3 regions of the Erwinia sp. PME.40.26/001 genome follow, and region 1 is predicted to be linked to each of the others. Evidence: predicted binding sites of a transcription regulator. Region 1 holds the regulator's gene; each other region holds the start of a gene.
The links. Region 1 encodes CRP, which controls carbon source genes, mostly activating them, when cyclic AMP is high. Its sites were predicted from a motif close to ATGTGANNNNNNTCACAT; they were not measured.
Positions count from the first base shown of each region.

Region 2: yrbN (protein YrbN) is a predicted target of CRP. The motif match lies at 3,593-3,610, and genes of this name have one in related genera.
Region 3: aaeR (HTH-type transcriptional activator AaeR) is a predicted target of CRP. The motif match lies at 2,824-2,841, and genes of this name have one in related genera.

Region 1 is NZ_JBVHNP010000003.1:47,603-53,409, reverse strand. It holds gene argD (bifunctional acetylornithine/succinyldiaminopimelate transaminase) at 1-87, shown strand, start outside; gene ACZ3HG_RS10790 (YccS/YhfK family putative transporter) at 163-2,244, opposite strand; gene crp (cAMP-activated global transcriptional regulator CRP) at 2,302-2,934, opposite strand; gene ACZ3HG_RS10780 (OsmC family protein) at 3,302-3,709, shown strand; gene ACZ3HG_RS10775 (amidohydrolase) at 3,933-5,108, shown strand; gene ACZ3HG_RS10770 (phosphoribulokinase) at 5,125-5,807, opposite strand, start outside.
Region 2 is NZ_JBVHNP010000002.1:98,910-104,716, reverse strand. It holds gene ACZ3HG_RS08025 (U32 family peptidase) at 1-326, shown strand, start outside; gene ACZ3HG_RS08020 (luciferase-like monooxygenase) at 524-1,531, shown strand; gene ACZ3HG_RS08015 (DEAD/DEAH family ATP-dependent RNA helicase) at 1,594-3,513, opposite strand; gene yrbN (protein YrbN) at 3,530-3,586, opposite strand; gene nlpI (lipoprotein NlpI) at 3,690-4,574, opposite strand; gene pnp (polyribonucleotide nucleotidyltransferase) at 4,704-5,807, opposite strand, start outside.
Region 3 is NZ_JBVHNP010000002.1:26,761-32,567, forward strand. It holds gene yhdP (AsmA2 domain-containing protein YhdP) at 1-179, shown strand, start outside; gene tldD (metalloprotease TldD) at 364-1,809, shown strand; gene aaeR (HTH-type transcriptional activator AaeR) at 1,892-2,806, opposite strand; gene aaeX (p-hydroxybenzoic acid efflux pump operon protein AaeX) at 3,087-3,290, shown strand; gene aaeA (p-hydroxybenzoic acid efflux pump subunit AaeA) at 3,298-4,230, shown strand; gene aaeB (p-hydroxybenzoic acid efflux pump subunit AaeB) at 4,244-5,807, shown strand, end outside.

The DNA.
Region 1 (5,807 bases):
CGCTTTGCGCCGTCGCTGGTGATCGAACCGACCGACATTGCTGAAGGCATGGCGCGCTTCGCCACCGCCGTTGAAAAGGTGCTGTAAAAGGATCTTGTGCCTGCGGGTAACGTACTGAAGATCTGTACGGGACCCGCGGGCGGACCGGCAAAAAAGCTGCACTTACGTTTTTGATTTACGCAGGTGGCGAGACAACCAGCGGCCATGATGTGGTCGCTGGCTCCAGGTCAGTGATGAGAGGGTATGCATTACGCTGAGATGACCAAGAATGCGCTTCACATGCCGCTCGACAATCGTTACCGGGCCTTGATGGAAATCCTCGGGAGCGTCCAGTATGTTACTGCCTGAGTCGGGCCCGTCATATTCCAGGCGCTGCTGGCAGCGCTGCAGGGCAATTTCACAGGACTGCAGATAACGTTCTGCCAGCGCCGGGGTCAGCATAGTGTGTTCACGCGCCAGGATAGTCATGGCGTTGATATGCTCCACAATAAACTGGCTGTGCGTGACCCACAGCTGCATATCGGACAGATAGCCGGAGTTAAAGCCCGGTTCCTGCATCGCCTGGTGCAGGGAGTTAAACAGCGCATTGTGTGCCTGGTTAACCCGCATCCGCTGGTAAGCCAGCTTCACGGCATCCTGTTCGTTACCCAACAGCATCTGCAGTGCTTCCTGATAGGTCTCCAGCGCATCGTGCGCATTCTGCCGCAGTAACCCACTCTGCCACTGAGGCCACAGCCAGATCATGCCGCCAAAGGCGATCAGGCAGCCCATCAGCGTGTCCATCAGTCTTGGCAGCAGGAACTGCGCGCCGTTCAGGGCTAACAGCTGTAATGAATACACCGCCGTGACGGTGAACCCCACTGTGGCCCAGCCATAGAATTTCCGGATAAACAGGTAGCTCACCAGCGTGATGACCAGCATGATCAGCAACACCCAGGATTCCGGGGCGTGTAGCCCGAGGGTAGCGGCTGCGATGACCAGCCCGGCCAGCGTGCCCAGCGCCCTGTGCTGAATACGCACCCGGGTGGCGCTGTAGCCGTTAAGACTGACAAACATCACCGTCATCAGGATCCAGTAAGGCTTCGGCAGATTGAAGAACAGCGCCAGCGAACTGGCAAAGGTCAGCATCACCGCGTAGCGTGCGGCAGTGCGCAGGGCGGAGGATTTCAGCGACAGGTAGCTCTTTAGCGCCGGGAGCAGGGGCAGGCGACGCTGGCGGTCGGCCATCAGGTCACGGCGATACAGCGGACGCTGAGTGCGCAGCACGCGTGCGATGCGGCTGAAGTGGTAATAACAAAAGTGGCCGACCGGGTTGTCGGGATGCTGACGGGCAATCTTCTCCAGCGCCTGAAGCGGTTTATCCATGGTGAAACGTTCAGGGTAACGATGATAGAGAATATCATCGGCCAGCACCCGCAGCCTGGCGGCAATGGTCTGTGCGTTCCAGCGGATGACCGCTTCAGCATGGCTTTTTTCTACCAGCTTTTGCACTTCTTCCGGCTGATGCAGGCTGACCGCAATATGTTCCTGCAGATCGAGCGCCACCTGGAATGCCCGTGTCAGACGCTGATAGTGGTTGTCCCGATTAGCGGACAACATATGCATCTGCTGATAGCAGGTATTAATCAGGTCGACGGCTTTCTGCTGGCGTGCCAGCAGCGGCGGCAGGGCGGTCTGCGGATCGGTGAGCCGGGTCAGAAGGGTGTATTTTGCTTCACAGTAGTCTGCCAGTTCACGGTACAGCAGGCTGAGGGTTTCACGCATCGGCTGCTCTTTCCACAGCCAGAACCAGAACCAGTTAAATGCTCCGTACCAGACGGTCCCCAGAATATATAACAGTGGGGGCTGCCACAGAGGCATTCGTCCCGCCAGGCTGAGGGTAAAGATGGCGGCAATCAGCGAAGCCGGAAGCAGGCGGCCATGAAGGGGGCTAATCTCACCCGTGACGCCCAGCACTAAGGCCATGACTAGCAGGATAACGGGCAACGGCACGCCCTCTAACCCGGCGTACTGGATCAGGAAGCTGCTGGAGGCGAACAGACAACCGCCAACGATGAGGCGTTTAAAGAAGCGTTTGTGGGGGGTATCCAGACCGGCGTTATTACAGCAGGCGGGCACTAAGGAGAACAGCAGCCCGTTTTGCAGGTTGCCCAGCATCCAGCCGATCGCCACGGGTAAACACAGCACCAGCGTTTGTCTGAGCGCATAGTTAACTTCCGGGTGATAGATAAGTCTCCGCCACATGAGCCACACCAAATAAAAACGGCGCGACAGGGCGTCGCGCCGTGGGTTCAGAGCCGGTTAACGTGTGCCGTATACAACGATGGTTTTACCATGTGCAGAGATCAGGTTCTGATCTTCAAGCATTTTCAGAATACGGCCTACGGTTTCACGGGAGCAGCCGACAATCTGGCCGATCTCCTGACGGGTGATTTTAATTTGCATGCCGTCCGGGTGCGTCATGGCATCTGGCTGTTTGGCCAGATTCAGTAACGTTTGGGCAATGCGTCCGGTGACATCCAGGAAAGCTAAATTACCCACTTTCTCTGACGTAACCTGCAGTCGACTCGCCATCTGTGCAGAGAGACGCATCAGAATGTCAGGATTCACCTGAATCAGCTGACGGAATTTTTTGTAAGAGATTTCAGCCACTTCACAGGCTGTTTTCGCACGTACCCATGCACTGCGTTCCTGACCTTCTTCAAAGAGGCCCAGTTCGCCGATGAAGTCGCCCTGGTTGAGGTAAGAGAGGATCATCTCTTTGCCTTCTTCATCCTTGATTAACACCGCTACAGAACCTTTAACGATGTAATAGAGGGTTTCCGCCTTTTCACCCTGATGTATCAGCGTGCTTTTGGATGGATATTTGTGAATATGGCAATGTGACAGGAACCATTCGAGTGTAGGGTCTGTTTGCGGTTTGCCGAGAACCATTCGCTGTTATCCTCTGTTGTAATCGAGCCTAAATATACCCTCTATTCTGCGGGAGACAGGGGCATTGCCGCTGATCTGCCGTACGAAATAATTAAGGGTATCAGGGTATGAATCCCTGCCAGGCGTTGAAATATTCAAGCGTTCCCATAGGAAAATATACGGGCCTCTGTTAGGAGCATGGCTCGTGCTGTCGTCCCGTTTTACCGTGCATTGTCTTGCCAGTAAAATATTGCAGCTTTGTTTGTAGCACAGCTTTACAAGGCTGTCTTCTGTTGTCTCGCTTCAGCATAGTTGGAAAAAGGCAGCGTTGCCGTTTTTATTGGCACAGCGTACTCTGCGGTAACTGAATGAAATCGAGGATTTTGTTATGCAAGCACGTGTTAAATGGATTGAAGGTCTGACATTTTTGGGAGAATCCTCATCGGGCCACCAGGTGCTGATGGACGGAAACTCCGGGGACAAAGCGCCCAGCCCGATGGAGATGGTGCTGATGGCCGCCGGAGGCTGTAGCGCTATTGATGTGGTTTCTATTCTACAAAAAGGCCGTCACGATGTGGCTGACTGCGAAGTGAAGCTTACCTCAGAACGTCGCGAAGAAGCCCCGCGCATCTTCACCCATATCAACCTGCATTTTATCGTCAGCGGCAAAGCGCTGGGGGATAAAGCGGTATCACGCGCCGTCGACCTGTCCGCAGAGAAATACTGTTCAGTGGCCATTATGCTGGGGCAGGGCGTCAAAATGAGCCACAGCTATGAGGTTATCGACCTCGCCTGACCCCGGTTTTCTGATAACAACGCGATGGAGCAGGTGGCCACCATCGCGTCATGTTCTTCACCTCCTCCTTCCCGACAGCGGCACATGATGCTCACCCCCTCACCACACGCATTTCACGCCACAGACTGACGGGGCAACCGCAGTATATTCCCCGGCGCAGTAGACGAAGGCCTGCAGACTCAGGCTGGTCGTTATTCCGTTAAAACCCAATCAAGGAGTGATGATGAATACCAAGACGCTAATTCAGGATGTCTCCGCCAACGTGCTGCAATGGCGGCGTCACATTCATGCCCATCCGGAGCTCTCTTTTCATGAACAGGGTACGGCTGATTATGTTGCCGCTGAACTGGAAAAGTTTGGTCCTCTGACGATCAGTCGACCCACCCCTAACAGCGTGCTGGCTGAGCTTTCAGGTTCCCACCGGGGTGACTGCATTGCCCTGCGGGCGGATATGGATGCTCTGCCCATTGAAGAGCTGAACCAGGAGCCATTTACCTCGCGTCATCGCGGTGTGATGCACGCCTGCGGGCATGATGCGCATACGGCGATGCTGATGGGGGCCGCCTGGGTGCTGTGCCAGCAGCAGGCGCAGATCGCCGGTACGGTACGATTTATTTTTCAGCATGCGGAAGAGGTGCCACCGGGGGGGGCCAGTGAGCTGGTGAAGCTTGGCGTGCTGGAGGGGGTGTCACAGATCTATGGTTTACACGTGTTTCCCACCCTGCCGACGGGGACGGTGGCGGTGAAAGAGGGCGTCTTCAGCGCCGCCTGTGATAATTTTGACCTGGTGTTACAGGGGAAGGGGGCGCATGCGGCGATGCCGCAGCAGAGTACGGACCCGCTGGTGCTGGGAGCGAGCGTGGTTGAGGCGTTACAGCACATCGTGTCACGCCGGCTGGATGCGAACGACGGTGCGGTACTGACAGTGGCCAGCTTCCAGTCGGGGGACAGCTACAACGTCATTCCTGACCAGGCCCACCTGCGCGGGACGTTGCGCACGCTCAGCTCCGATAACCGCAGCACGATCCCCCGCATGATGTCACAGCTGCTTGACGGGATGACGCAGGCCGTGGGGGCCAGCTACGTGCTTAAATGGACGCCGGGTTATACCACTGGCGTGAATCATCCGGATGCCTGCCGCGTGGCAAGAGAGACGGTTCTCGCCACCCGGGGAGAGAAGGCTCTGCAGATCCTGTCTACCCCGATGTTTGGCTGCGAGGACTTCTCCGCCTATCAACAGGTCGTACCGGGCTGCTTCCTGTGGGTCGGTTCGGGTGATCTGGAGAAAGGCACCTGCTGGGGATTACATAACCCCCATTTCCGCCTTGATGAAGAGGTATTGGGCATCGGCGTCAGCCTGCACGTCGGCTTAATCCATCGTCTGCTGATGACAGAATAACGTCCTCCCTGCGGGGTCAGCCGATCTTTTTGCCTTCGATAAGGTTTTTGACCAGCGGCCCCATAATCAGCTCCATGGCCAGCCCCATTTTACCGCCCGGCACCACCAGGGTTTTAATGTGGGAGATGAACGACCCCTGTATCATTGACAGTAGATAGGGGAAGTCGATGTCCTCCAACCCCTGGAAGTGGATCACGACAAAGCTTTCGTCCAGCGACGGAATACCTCGTGCCGCAAACGGGTTTGAGGTATCGACCGTCGGCACGCGCTGAAAGTTGATGTGGGTGCGTGAGAACTGCGGAGTAATAAAATTGATGTAGTCCTCCATGGAACGCACCACCGAGTCCATCACCGCCTCACGGGAATGACCCCGCTCACCGGTATCCCTGACCAGCTTCTGAATCCACTCCAGATTAACGATAGGTACGACGCCAACCAGCAGGTCGACTTTCTCGGCGACGTTATGCTGTGGCGTCATCACGCCGCCGTGCAACCCTTCATAAAAAAGAACGTCGGTAGGCTCCGGAAGGGGCTGCCAGGGGGTAAACGTACCCGGTACCTGGTTCCACGGCACAGCTTCATCATAGGTGTGCAGGTATTTGCGTGACTGCCCTTTTCCACTGCGGCCATATTCGCTGAAGGTCTCTTCCAGCAGGCCAAAGTCATTGGCTTCCGGGCCAAAATAACTGATGTGTTTTC
Region 2 (5,807 bases), on a different contig from region 1:
CAGAAAATCGCAGCAAGGATGAATGTCAGACCTGCTGTATTGACTATCCCCAGGGACGCCGTGTACATACCCAGGAGGATCAGCAGGTGTTTGTTCTGAACGGCATTCAGACCATGAGCGGCAGCTGCTACAACCTGGGTAACGACCTGCCCTCCATGCAGGGACTGGTCGATATTGTGCGCCTTTCACCGCAGGATGCAGGAACACTGTCGGTGATCACCCAGTTCCGCGCTAACGAAGCAGGCCAGATGCCGCTGAAGAGGGATCACCACGCAGACTGTAACGGCTACTGGCGACGGGTAGCAGGGCTGGAGCTGGTCAGTTAAATCACGCTCGCGCCGATCCTGGCGGGGAGGATTTCCGCCGGGATAAATCCCGCTATTATAATAACGGTGGATCAGCCGCCCCGCGGCACCGTTAATTTCAGGAGTGCTGCGAACGGACAACAATACGGACAGCAAATGCCTTAATCTGTCTCTTTTGTACCTGGCGCAGCGTCGGCCGTTAGACAAAGTGAGCAACTATGCCTGATAAAAAAAATGTACCGCTTTCGGTACTGGATCTCGCCCCCATTCCTCAGGGTGCATCGGCGCGCGATGCGTTTCACGCATCACTCTCTCTGGCAAAGCAGTCTGAGACTCTTGGCTTTCACCGCTACTGGCTGGCAGAGCACCACAACATGTCCGGGATTGCCAGCGCGGCCACCTCGGTGCTGATTGGGTATCTGGCAGCGAATACGCAAACCCTGCGCCTGGGTTCGGGCGGGGTGATGCTGCCCAATCATTCCCCGCTGGTGATTGCCGAACAGTTCGGTACCCTGGAGTCGCTCTACCCAGGCCGTATCGATCTGGGTCTGGGCCGCGCACCGGGTTCCGATCAGCGCACCATGCTGGCGCTGCGCCGCCACATGGCGGGACATGTCGATAATTTCCCGTCCGATGTCAGTGAACTCATCCGCTGGTTCGATCACACAGGCGAAGAGATGCCGGTGGTACAGCCGGTGCCTGGAACCGGCCTGAAAATCCCGGTCTGGCTGCTAGGATCCAGCCTGTACAGCGCGCAGCTGGCGGCACAGATGGGCCTGCCGTTTGCCTTCGCTTCCCACTTCGCCCCCGATATGTTGCTACAGGCGCTGCATTTATACCGCGAGCACTTTAAACCCTCTGCGCGGCTGGATAAACCCTATGCGATGGTGTGTGTCAACGTGATCGCCGCTGACAGCGATCGCGATGCGCGCTTCCTGTTTACCTCCATGCAGCAGCAGTTTATCAATCTGCGCCGCGGCAAACCGGGTCCGCTGCCCGCACCAGTGGATAACATGGACAACCTGTGGTCACCGTCAGAACAGTACGGCGTGCAGCAGGCGCTGAGCATGTCGGTGGTGGGTGATAAAGATAAAGTCCGTCAGGGGCTGGCGGCGCTGATGCGTGAAACCCAGGCGGATGAAGTGATGGTCAACGGGCAGATTTTTGATACTCAGGCGCGGCTCTACTCGTTTGAGCTGGCCATGCAGGCCCGTAACGCTTTGTAACCCTGACAGCAGGGCAAAAAAAAACCAGCCCGAAGGCTGGTTTTTTTATGGGGCATCAGTGGTTACGCGTCACGACGACGGGTAGGTGCTGCGCCGCCTTCAGTGCGCGGGCCACGTGAAGGGCCACCCGGACGACGTTCACCGCTACGGTCATTGCTGAAGCGACGACCGCCTTCAGCACCACCGCGTGGGGCTCCACCTTCACGGCCAGCGCCAGCGCCAAAGCCACCGCGTGCAGGGCCGCCCGGACGACGTTCGCCGCCACGGTCGTTGCTGCGTGGCTGTGCATCACCAATCAGCTGCATATTCATCGGTTTGTTCAGAATACGCGTGCGGGTGAAGTGTGACAGAACTTCGCCCGGCATGCCTTTTGGCAGTTCGATAGTGGAGTGCGTACCGAACAGCTTGATGTTACCGATGTAGCGGCTGCTGATGTCGCCTTCGTTAGCGATAGCGCCAACGATGTGACGCACTTCAACACCGTCATCACGGCCTACTTCAATGCGGTACACTTCCATATCACCGACGTCACGACGTTCACGACGTGGACGATCGCCTTCTGCGCGGGGTTCACGTGGTTCACGTGGGCCACGATCCGGACGATCGCTGCGGCCGGCCTGGCGGTCATCACGATCGCGGAACTGGCTGCGCGGACGCTGTGGCGCATCAGCAGGAACGATCAGTGGACGTTCGCCCTGAGCCATTTTCAGCAGTGCTGCGGCCAGCGTTTCGATGTCCAGCTCTTCTTCTGGCTGCATTTTAGCCAGCAGAGCACGGTACTGCTCCAGATCGCTGCTTTCCAGCTGCTGCTGAACTTTAGCAGCAAACTTCGCCAGACGACGCTCACCCAGCAGCTCTGCGTTTGGCAGCTCTACTTCAGGAATGGTCAGCTTCATGGTGCGTTCAATGTTACGCAGCAGACGACGCTCGCGGTTCTCAACGAACAGCAGAGCACGGCCGGCACGACCTGCACGACCGGTACGGCCGATACGGTGAACGTAAGATTCTGCGTCCATCGGGATGTCATAGTTAACCACCAGGCTGATACGCTCAACGTCCAGGCCACGGGCCGCAACGTCGGTGGCGATCAGGATGTCCAGACGACCGTCTTTCAGACGCTCCAGGGTCTGCTCACGCAGTGCCTGGTTCATATCACCGTTCAGTGCAGCACTGTTGTAACCGCTGCGCTCCAGCGCTTCAGCCACTTCCAGCGTTGCGTTTTTAGTCCGCACGAAGATGATCGCAGCATCAAAGTCTTCTGATTCCAGGAAGCGGGTCAGTGCATCCGTTTTACGGCCGTACGCAGTCCAGTAGCTCTGGCTGATGTCCGGACGGGTGGTCATGCTTGACTGGATACGCACTTCCTGCGGATCTTTCATAAAGCGCTTGGTGATACGACGGATCGCTTCTGGCATGGTCGCAGAGAACAGAGCAGTCTGATGATTGTCCGGGATCTGCGCCATAATAGTTTCAACGTCTTCGATGAAGCCCATACGCAGCATTTCATCGGCTTCGTCCAGCACCAGGCCGCGCAGGTTAGACAGATCTAACGTGCCGCGTTTCAGGTGGTCAAGCAGACGACCAGGCGTACCCACAACAACCTGTGGTCCCTGGCGCAGAGCGCGCAGCTGCACGTCATAACGCTGGCCGCCGTAAAGGGCTACCACGTTCAGGCCGCGCATATGTTTAGCGAATTCAGTCATCGCTTCTGCAACCTGCACCGCCAGTTCGCGGGTCGGTGCCAGCACCAGGATCTGAGGTGCTTTTACGGTTGGGTCAATGTTATGTAATAACGGCAGCGAGAAGGCTGCAGTTTTGCCACTCCCGGTCTGCGCCATACCCAGCACGTCACGGCCCGCCAGCAGATGAGGAATACACTCAAGCTGGATTGGGGAAGGCTTCACGTAGCCCATGCCGGTCAGTGATTCGAGGAGGTCGGCGTTCAGGCCAAGGTCAGCAAAAGTAGTTTGGATATCAGTCATGTAGTACACGTGCCTCTTAGATTGCGGCGGCCAGTCTACATAACTCGTCGTGAAAACTTTCAGTCATTTTCATCAAAAAGTGTGAACCGGCTCAAATTAGTGGTTTTGACGAACAAAAAGGCCCTCATCCGCTAAGATGATGACTTTTCGAAAAAACGGGCAATGAAGTTCGTCAGCTATTGCTGGTCAGATTCTGATAAATCGTCTTGTGTCTGGCCGAGTAGCGCCAGCTCCAACAATGCATATCGATGCTCAACAAAGTTGTGAACGTTGTTGGCGACCGTCAGCTTGAACAACGCTTCTGCGTTGTCCTTCTCCCCCAGACTTAGGTAATACTTACCTAAATAGAAGTTGGTTTCACTGAGATGTTCAGCGAGCGAGGTGTTATCCGTTGCGTCCGCCTGGAGCCGTTCCATCAGCGTTTTTTCGCTGATATCGCCCAGGTAGAACTCGACAATATTCCATCCCCATTGCTCCTTCACCGCTTTGTCGTAACGCTGCTTGAGCGAGACTTTTGCCTGGTCTGCGTTGATCTCACGTTCAGTGAGATACAGCCACAGGCTGCGGAAGGGATCGTTAGGATCGTCTTGATAAAACGCCAGCAGATCATCTTGCGCCAGTTTAAATCTTCCGCCGTAATACAGAGCGATACCACGATTTAAACGCGCATAATTGTAAGTTGGATCAAGCTCAAGTACAGAATCAAACGCTTCATAGGCAGCATCAAAGTTGCCTGCCTGCGTTAAATATATGCCTAAGTAATTGAATACTTCAGGCATATCCGGTCTGATAGACAGCGCTTGTGAAAAATCATTTCGCGCCAGTGCTCTCAAACCGAGACTATCATACAACACTCCGCGCTCATATAACAGCTGTGCGCGTTCATCATCGGTCAATGACCGACTGGCAAGTATTTGTTCCATGCGCGCGAGAATGACTTCCTGCTGCAGCGTAGGCTGCAAGGGGACCGCCAGTACTTCGTTCTTACGCCAATCGGTGTTGCTGCATCCTGCCAGCGTCAAAGCTGTCGCAACAATACACCAGCGCAAAAATGGCTTCATTTACCACTCCCGAAAACAAACATTGGGATGCACATCCTGTCATCCGCCTGCCGTTCACAAGGCCATCCAGCCCTCGCGATGAAACAATCCTCCGCACCCGAAGGTGCGGAGAACTCAATGGTCTTGCCGTTACTCTGCTTCAGGTGCTGCAGGAGCTTCAGCTTCAGGCTGGGCCTGTTCGCTGGCTTCTTTGATGCTCAGGCGTACGCGACCCTGACGGTCAACTTCCAGTACTTTCACTGGTACTTCCTGGCCCATCTGCAGGTAGTCTGTCACTTTCTCAACGCGCTTATCAGCGATTTGAGAGATGTGAACCAGACCTTCTTTACCACCGCCGATAGCAACGAAGGCACCGAAGTCAACGATGCGGGTCACTTTACCGTTATAGATACGGCCCACTTCGATTTCTGCGGTAATCTCTTCGATACGACGGATAGCGAATTTCGCTTTCTCACCGTCAGTCGCTGCGATTTTAACCGTACCGTCATCTTCAATTTCAATGGTAGTACCGGTCTCTTCGGTCAGCGCACGGATCACAGAACCACCTTTACCGATCACGTCTTTAATCTTATCAACGCTGATCTTGATGGTATGGATACGTGGAGCAAACTGAGAGATATCGCCACGCGGGGTGCTGATTGCCTGCTCCATAACGCTCAGGATATGCAGACGCGCACCCTTAGCCTGGTTCAGCGCTTCATGCATGATTTCGCGGGTGATGCCTTCAATTTTGATGTCCATCTGCAGCGCGGTGATACCTTCACGGCTACCGGCTACTTTGAAGTCCATGTCGCCCAGGTGATCTTCGTCACCCAGAATGTCTGACAGAACAACGAAGTTATCGTTGTCTTTCACCAGACCCATCGCAATACCGGCTACGGCTGCTTTGATAGGGACACCGGCGTCCATCAGTGCCAGAGAAGCACCACATACAGACGCCATGGAGGATGAACCGTTAGATTCAGTGATTTCAGACACGACACGTACAGTGTACGGGAACGCATCGCCTTTTGGCATGACGGCCAGAACACCACGTTTCGCCAGACGACCGTGACCAATTTCACGACGCTTAGGCGAACCGACCATGCCGGTTTCACCGACAGAGTACGGAGGGAAGTTGTAGTGGAACAGGAAGTTATCAGTACGCTCACCCATCAGTTCATCCAGGTTCTGCGCATCACGGGCAGTACCCAGTGTCGCGGTAACCAGTGCCTGAGTCTCACCACGGGTGAA
Region 3 (5,807 bases), on a different contig from region 1:
GCGTAGCCACGGCCTTTGCGGTGAACCCGGTGATTGGTGCCGCGGTCTTTGCCGCCAGTAAGGTACTCGGGCCGCTGTGGAGCAAAATTTCCGTGCTGCGTTACCATATCAGCGGGCCGATAGATAAACCCAAAATTGATGAAGTCCTGCGCAAACCACGCGACACTGGCAGTAAGTGAGTTTGACGTAGCCGCTGTATTGCCTCAGGCTGTCACTATCCTTCATCTTTCACGCTGCTGGCGCGTCGGCTGCTCTTTACTCCCCGGTCACTTACTACGGTAAGCGACCGGTCGCCGCCGTCCTGCACCCTGAAATCTATCGGGTATGATTGATGGTGAAAGTACCCACACAGAGTGAGAATTCATGAGTCTGAATCTGGTAAGTGAGCAGTTACTAACTGCTAACAATATTAGTCAAAGCGACCTTTTTTCCATCCTCGGCCAGCTTTCCGAGCGCAAGCTGGACTATGCCGACCTTTATTTTCAGTCCAGCTACCATGAATCCTGGGTACTGGAAGATCGCATTATTAAAGACGGCTCCTACAATATCGATCAGGGCGTAGGCGTGCGTGCCGTCAGCGGCGAAAAGACCGGCTTTGCCTATGCCGACCAGATCACGCTGAATGCGCTGCATCAGAGCGCAACGGCTGCCCGCAGCATCGTGCGTGAGCAGGGCAACGGCCAGTCGCGGACGCTGGGTGCGGTCATCAACCGGTCGTTGTACCCGGCACTCGATCCCCTGCAGAGTCTGTCACGGGAAGAGAAAATCGCGCTCCTGCACCGCGTCGACAGCGCGGCTCGCGCCGCTGATAAACGCGTGCAGGAAGTGTCTGCCAGCCTGACCGGCGTGTATGAGCTGATTCTGGTTGCCGCTACTGATGGCACTCTGGCCGCCGATGTGCGTCCGCTGGTGCGCCTTTCGGTCAGCGTACAGGTGGAAGATAACGGTAAGCGTGAGCGCGGTGCCAGCGGTGGCGGCGGGCGCTTTGGTTACGAATTCTTCCTGGCCAATGAAGACGGTGAAGTGCGGGCCGATGCCTGGGCGCGTGAAGCGGTGCGCATGGCGCTGGTGAATCTGAATGCAATCGCCGCTCCGGCGGGCACCATTCCGGTTGTGCTGGGCGCGGGCTGGCCTGGCGTGCTGCTGCATGAAGCGGTCGGTCACGGACTGGAAGGCGATTTTAACCGTCGGGGAACGTCAGTCTTTAGCGGTCAGATGGGCCAGCTGGTGGCTTCCGAGCTGTGCACCGTGGTGGATGATGGCACCATTGATGGCCTGCGTGGATCGCTGGCCGTGGATGATGAAGGCGTACCGGGTCAGTACAATGTCCTGATTGAGAACGGGATCCTGAAAGGTTACATGCAGGATAAGCTCAATGCCCGCCTGATGGGTGTGGCACCGACCGGTAACGGTCGCCGTGAGTCTTACGCGCATCTGCCGATGCCCCGCATGACCAACACCTATATGCTGGCAGGAAAATCCACCCCACAGGACATTATTGAAAGCGTCGAGTACGGCCTGTATGCGCCAAACTTCGGCGGCGGACAGGTGGATATCACCTCAGGTAAGTTCGTTTTCTCCACCTCAGAGGCCTATCTGATTGAAAACGGTAAGGTGACGAAGCCGGTGAAAGGCGCAACGCTTATCGGCTCCGGCATTGAGGCGATGCAACAGATATCGATGGTGGGTAACGATCTGGCGCTGGATAAAGGCGTCGGCGTCTGCGGTAAAGAGGGCCAAAGCCTGCCGGTTGGCGTCGGCCAGCCAACCCTGAAGCTGGATAAACTGACCGTAGGCGGCACCGCTTAATCCCGGGCGGAGCGGAAAAAGGTCTGCCCCTGCCACTGAATTCAGCGCAGCGGGCGATCTTTTTTTCGGTCGCCCCGGCAGCTTATTTACGAAATTCCTGGTAAATCTCCGCCACCTTATCGAAATAGTCCGTCAGATAGTTGATACACACCTGCACCTTGAGCGGCAGCTTATCCTTTTGCGTATATACAGCGTACACCGGGCGCGGCACCGACTGATAATGGGCAAACAGGATCTCTACCCGCCCTGCGTTAATTTCATCAATAATCCACATCAGCGGCACATAGGCGATGCCGGTGCCGGACTTCAGCCAGCGGATCAGCGTCTGAGAATCATTGGTGGCAAAACGGCCCTGAGGTGAAAGGCGGATCGAGGTTCCTTCCGGTGAGGTCAGCTCAAAGTCGTTATCCGGGCGGACGCTGTACTGCAGCCAGGAATAGTTACTGATATCCGAGGGCTTCTCAGGCGTGCCGAACTGAGCGAGGTAGCTTTTTGCTGCACAGACCACCATCGGCATAGAGCCTAAGCGTTTCGAAAAAAGGCTGGAGTCCTGAAGCGCACCGACGCGGATCACCAGATCAAGCCCGTCGGCAATCAGGTCAGGTGCCGGGATGCCGGTCACCAGATTGACCGTCAGTCCGGGGTACTCTTTCAGCATCTCTTCGGTCATCGGGGCCAGCAGGTTTTGCGACATCGTCGACGAGCTGCCGATGCGCAACGTACCGATGGGCGTATTATTAAAGGCCCACAGCTGTTCATGTACCTGCTGCGCTTCGGACATCATGCGCCGACAGCCCTGGAAGTAGATCTTCCCGGCCTCGGTCAGCCCCAGGCTGCGCGTACTGCGATTAAGCAGTTTCACCTGCAGCTCATTTTCCAGTCGGGCCACAATCTGGCTGACGGCCGATACGCTCAACTGCATATGCTGTGCCGCTGCCGTAAACGAACCCAACTCAACCACTTTGGCGAAAACGGTCATGCCCTTTAATCTTTCCATTATTAACTCTGGCTTAAAAGTGATTTAGATCACATTTGGTAGATAACTTATAGTCAGCCGCGTTACTATAGCATCGTCGGGTTATCGTTCCCTCACCCCATTCCCTTTAAATGCGGGCTCACTGAACAGGCTATTATTCAATGAGCTTCGGTGCTGATGCGTCTCTTCAGTCGACTTGTCGATGAAACATCATAAACCTGCATACCTTTCCGCGTGGTTAACGGGAGAGGCGTGAGCGGTGAGTGCGGGTGGCCTGGTCAGGTATTTATAAGGATAAGAGATGAGTGTGCTACCCGTTGTTGTGGTGTTCGGGATGTCATTCCCCCCCATTTTTTTTGAAATTATAGTGTCACTGATGGTGTTCTGGCTGGTGCGACGTCTTATTACCCCAACCGGGATTTACGATCTTGTCTGGCACCCGGCACTGTTTAATACAGCATTGTACTGCTGCCTGTTTTATCTGGTATCCCGATTGTTCGTCTGAGGTCATCGTGAAAGCTCTAACAAGAAAAATCTCCCGTTTCGCCATTACCCTGCTGCTGGTGATCATCGCCGTTGTCCTGATTTTCCGCGTGTGGGTGTTTTACACCGAATCCCCCTGGACACGTGACGCTAAATTTACGGCCGATGTGGTGGCGATTGCCCCTGATGTCAGCGGCCTGATTACCGATGTCCGCGTCCATGACAATCAGCTGGTGCAGAAAGACCAGGTACTGTTCACCATTGACCAGCCGCGCTACCAGAAAACCCTGGAAGAGGCGGAGGCCGACGTGGCCTATTATCAGGCTGTGCTGGGTGAAAAGCGTCGTGAAGCATCTCGCCGTAATAAGCTGGGCGTCTCAGCCATGTCGCGCGAGGCGATTGACCAGGCCAATAATGACTATCAGACGACAGAGCATCAGCTGGCGAAAGCGGTGGCCACGCGTGACCTGGCGAAGCTGGACCTGGAGCGTACGGTCGTTAAAGCCCCGTCTGCGGGCTGGATAACTAACCTGAATGTTTATACCGGTGAGTTTATTACCCGAGGGTCGACCTCCGTGGCGCTGGTGAAACAGAATTCGTTTTACGTGCTGGCCTATCTGGAAGAGACCAAGCTGGATGGCATCCGCCCGGGCTACCGGGTTGAGATTACCCCCCTGGGCAGCAACCACGTGCTGCACGGGTCGGTCGACAGTGTAGCTGCAGGCGTGACCAACAGCAGCAGCACCGTTGACAGTAAAGGGATGGCCACTATCGACTCTAATCTGGAGTGGGTGCGTCTGGCGCAGCGCGTGCCGGTGCGTATTCATCTTGACCAGCAGCCGGGTAACCTTTATCCGTCAGGGACCACCGCGACCGTTGTGGTTACCGGGGCCAGGGATCGCCAGGATAAAGACCGTTCACCGCTGATGCAGCTGATGCATCGTCTGCGCGAGTTTGGTTGAGGCGGGGCCGGTTATGCAGTGGTATCGTCTGCGCTTTCCCATCAAACTGACCTTTGCCATTCTGCTGGCGCTGATTGTCGGATTTGAGTTCAATCTGGAAACCCCTCGCTGGGCGGTGATGACCGCCGCCATCGTGGCCGGGGGGACGGCTTTTGCCGCCGGAGGCGATCCCTTCTCCGGTGCGCTGCGTCATCGCGGTATGCTCCGTATTATCGGTACCTTTATTGGCTGTATTGCCGCGGTAGCGATCATGGTAGCCACTATTCGCGCACCGGTGGTGATGCTGCTGCTCTGCTGCATCTGGGCGGGCGTTTGCGTGTGGATCTCCTCGCTGATGAAGGTGGAGAACTCCTATGCCCTGGGACTGGCGGGTTACACAGCCCTGATTATCGTGGTCAGCGTTGATGCTAACGGGTCGCTGCTGCTGGCCCCACAGTTTGCCGTTGAGCGTTGCAGTGAAATTATCATCGGCATTGTCTGCGCTATTCTGGCCGATATGCTGTTTTCACCGCGTTCCATTAAGCAGGATATTGACCGTGAAATTGATGCCCTGCTGGTGGAACAGTACCGCCTGATGCAGCTCTGCGTGGCTCATGCTGATAAGGATGAGGTCGATAAATGCTGGGCAGGTCTGGTGCGCCGTACCACCGCCCTGAACGGCATGCGTAATCATCTGATGATGGAGGCGGGACGCTGGCAAAAAATTGACCGGCGTCTGCGGGTGATGAACACGCTGTCGCTGACGTTGATCACCCAGGCGTGCGAGACCTTCCTGATCCAGAACACCCGCCAGGAGTATGTTCCCAGCCAGTTTCATCTGTTTTTCGAAAAACCGGTAGAAAATATCACTGATATTCATCAGCGGATGAAGGTGATGCGTCGGGTGATCGCCGCCAGCGGCAGCAAGAATACGCCGACGACGATCCGTTCCTGGGTGGGCGCGGCCAGCCGTTACCTCCTGTTGCTTAAAGGCGTACACACCAACAGCAGTATCAGCCGTATGGAAGAAGAGATACTGAACGCGGAGCCGGTGGTAAAAATGCGCTCGGCGGAAAGCCGTCACGCCCTGGTCAACGGACTACGCACCTTTGTTGCTATCGCGGTGGGCTCCCTGTTCTGGCTGTGGACGGGCTGGACATCCGGCAGCGGGGCGATGGTGATGCTGGCTGTGATCACCTCTCTGGCTATGCGTACACCGAATCCGCTGATGGTGGCGAAGGACTTCCTGTACGGTATGATTGTCGCCATCCCGCTGGGGTCTCTCTATTACATGGTGGTGATGCCTGGTACGCAGCAAAGTATGCTATTGCTGTGTATTGCCCTGGGCCTGATCGCCTTTATCTGCGGTATTCTCATCCAGCGGCGTCAGATAGGGACGCTGGGCGCGCTGGTCGGAACCATTAATATCCTGACGCTGGATAATCCGATGAAATTTGAAGTCAGCCTGTTCCTCGACAGCGCACTCGGCCAGGCGATCGGCTGCTTTGTGGCGCTGCTGGTGATCCTGCTGATACGCGATACGTCAAAGGAGCGGGTTGGCAGAACGTTGCTGAATCGTCTGATGTATGCGGCGGTGT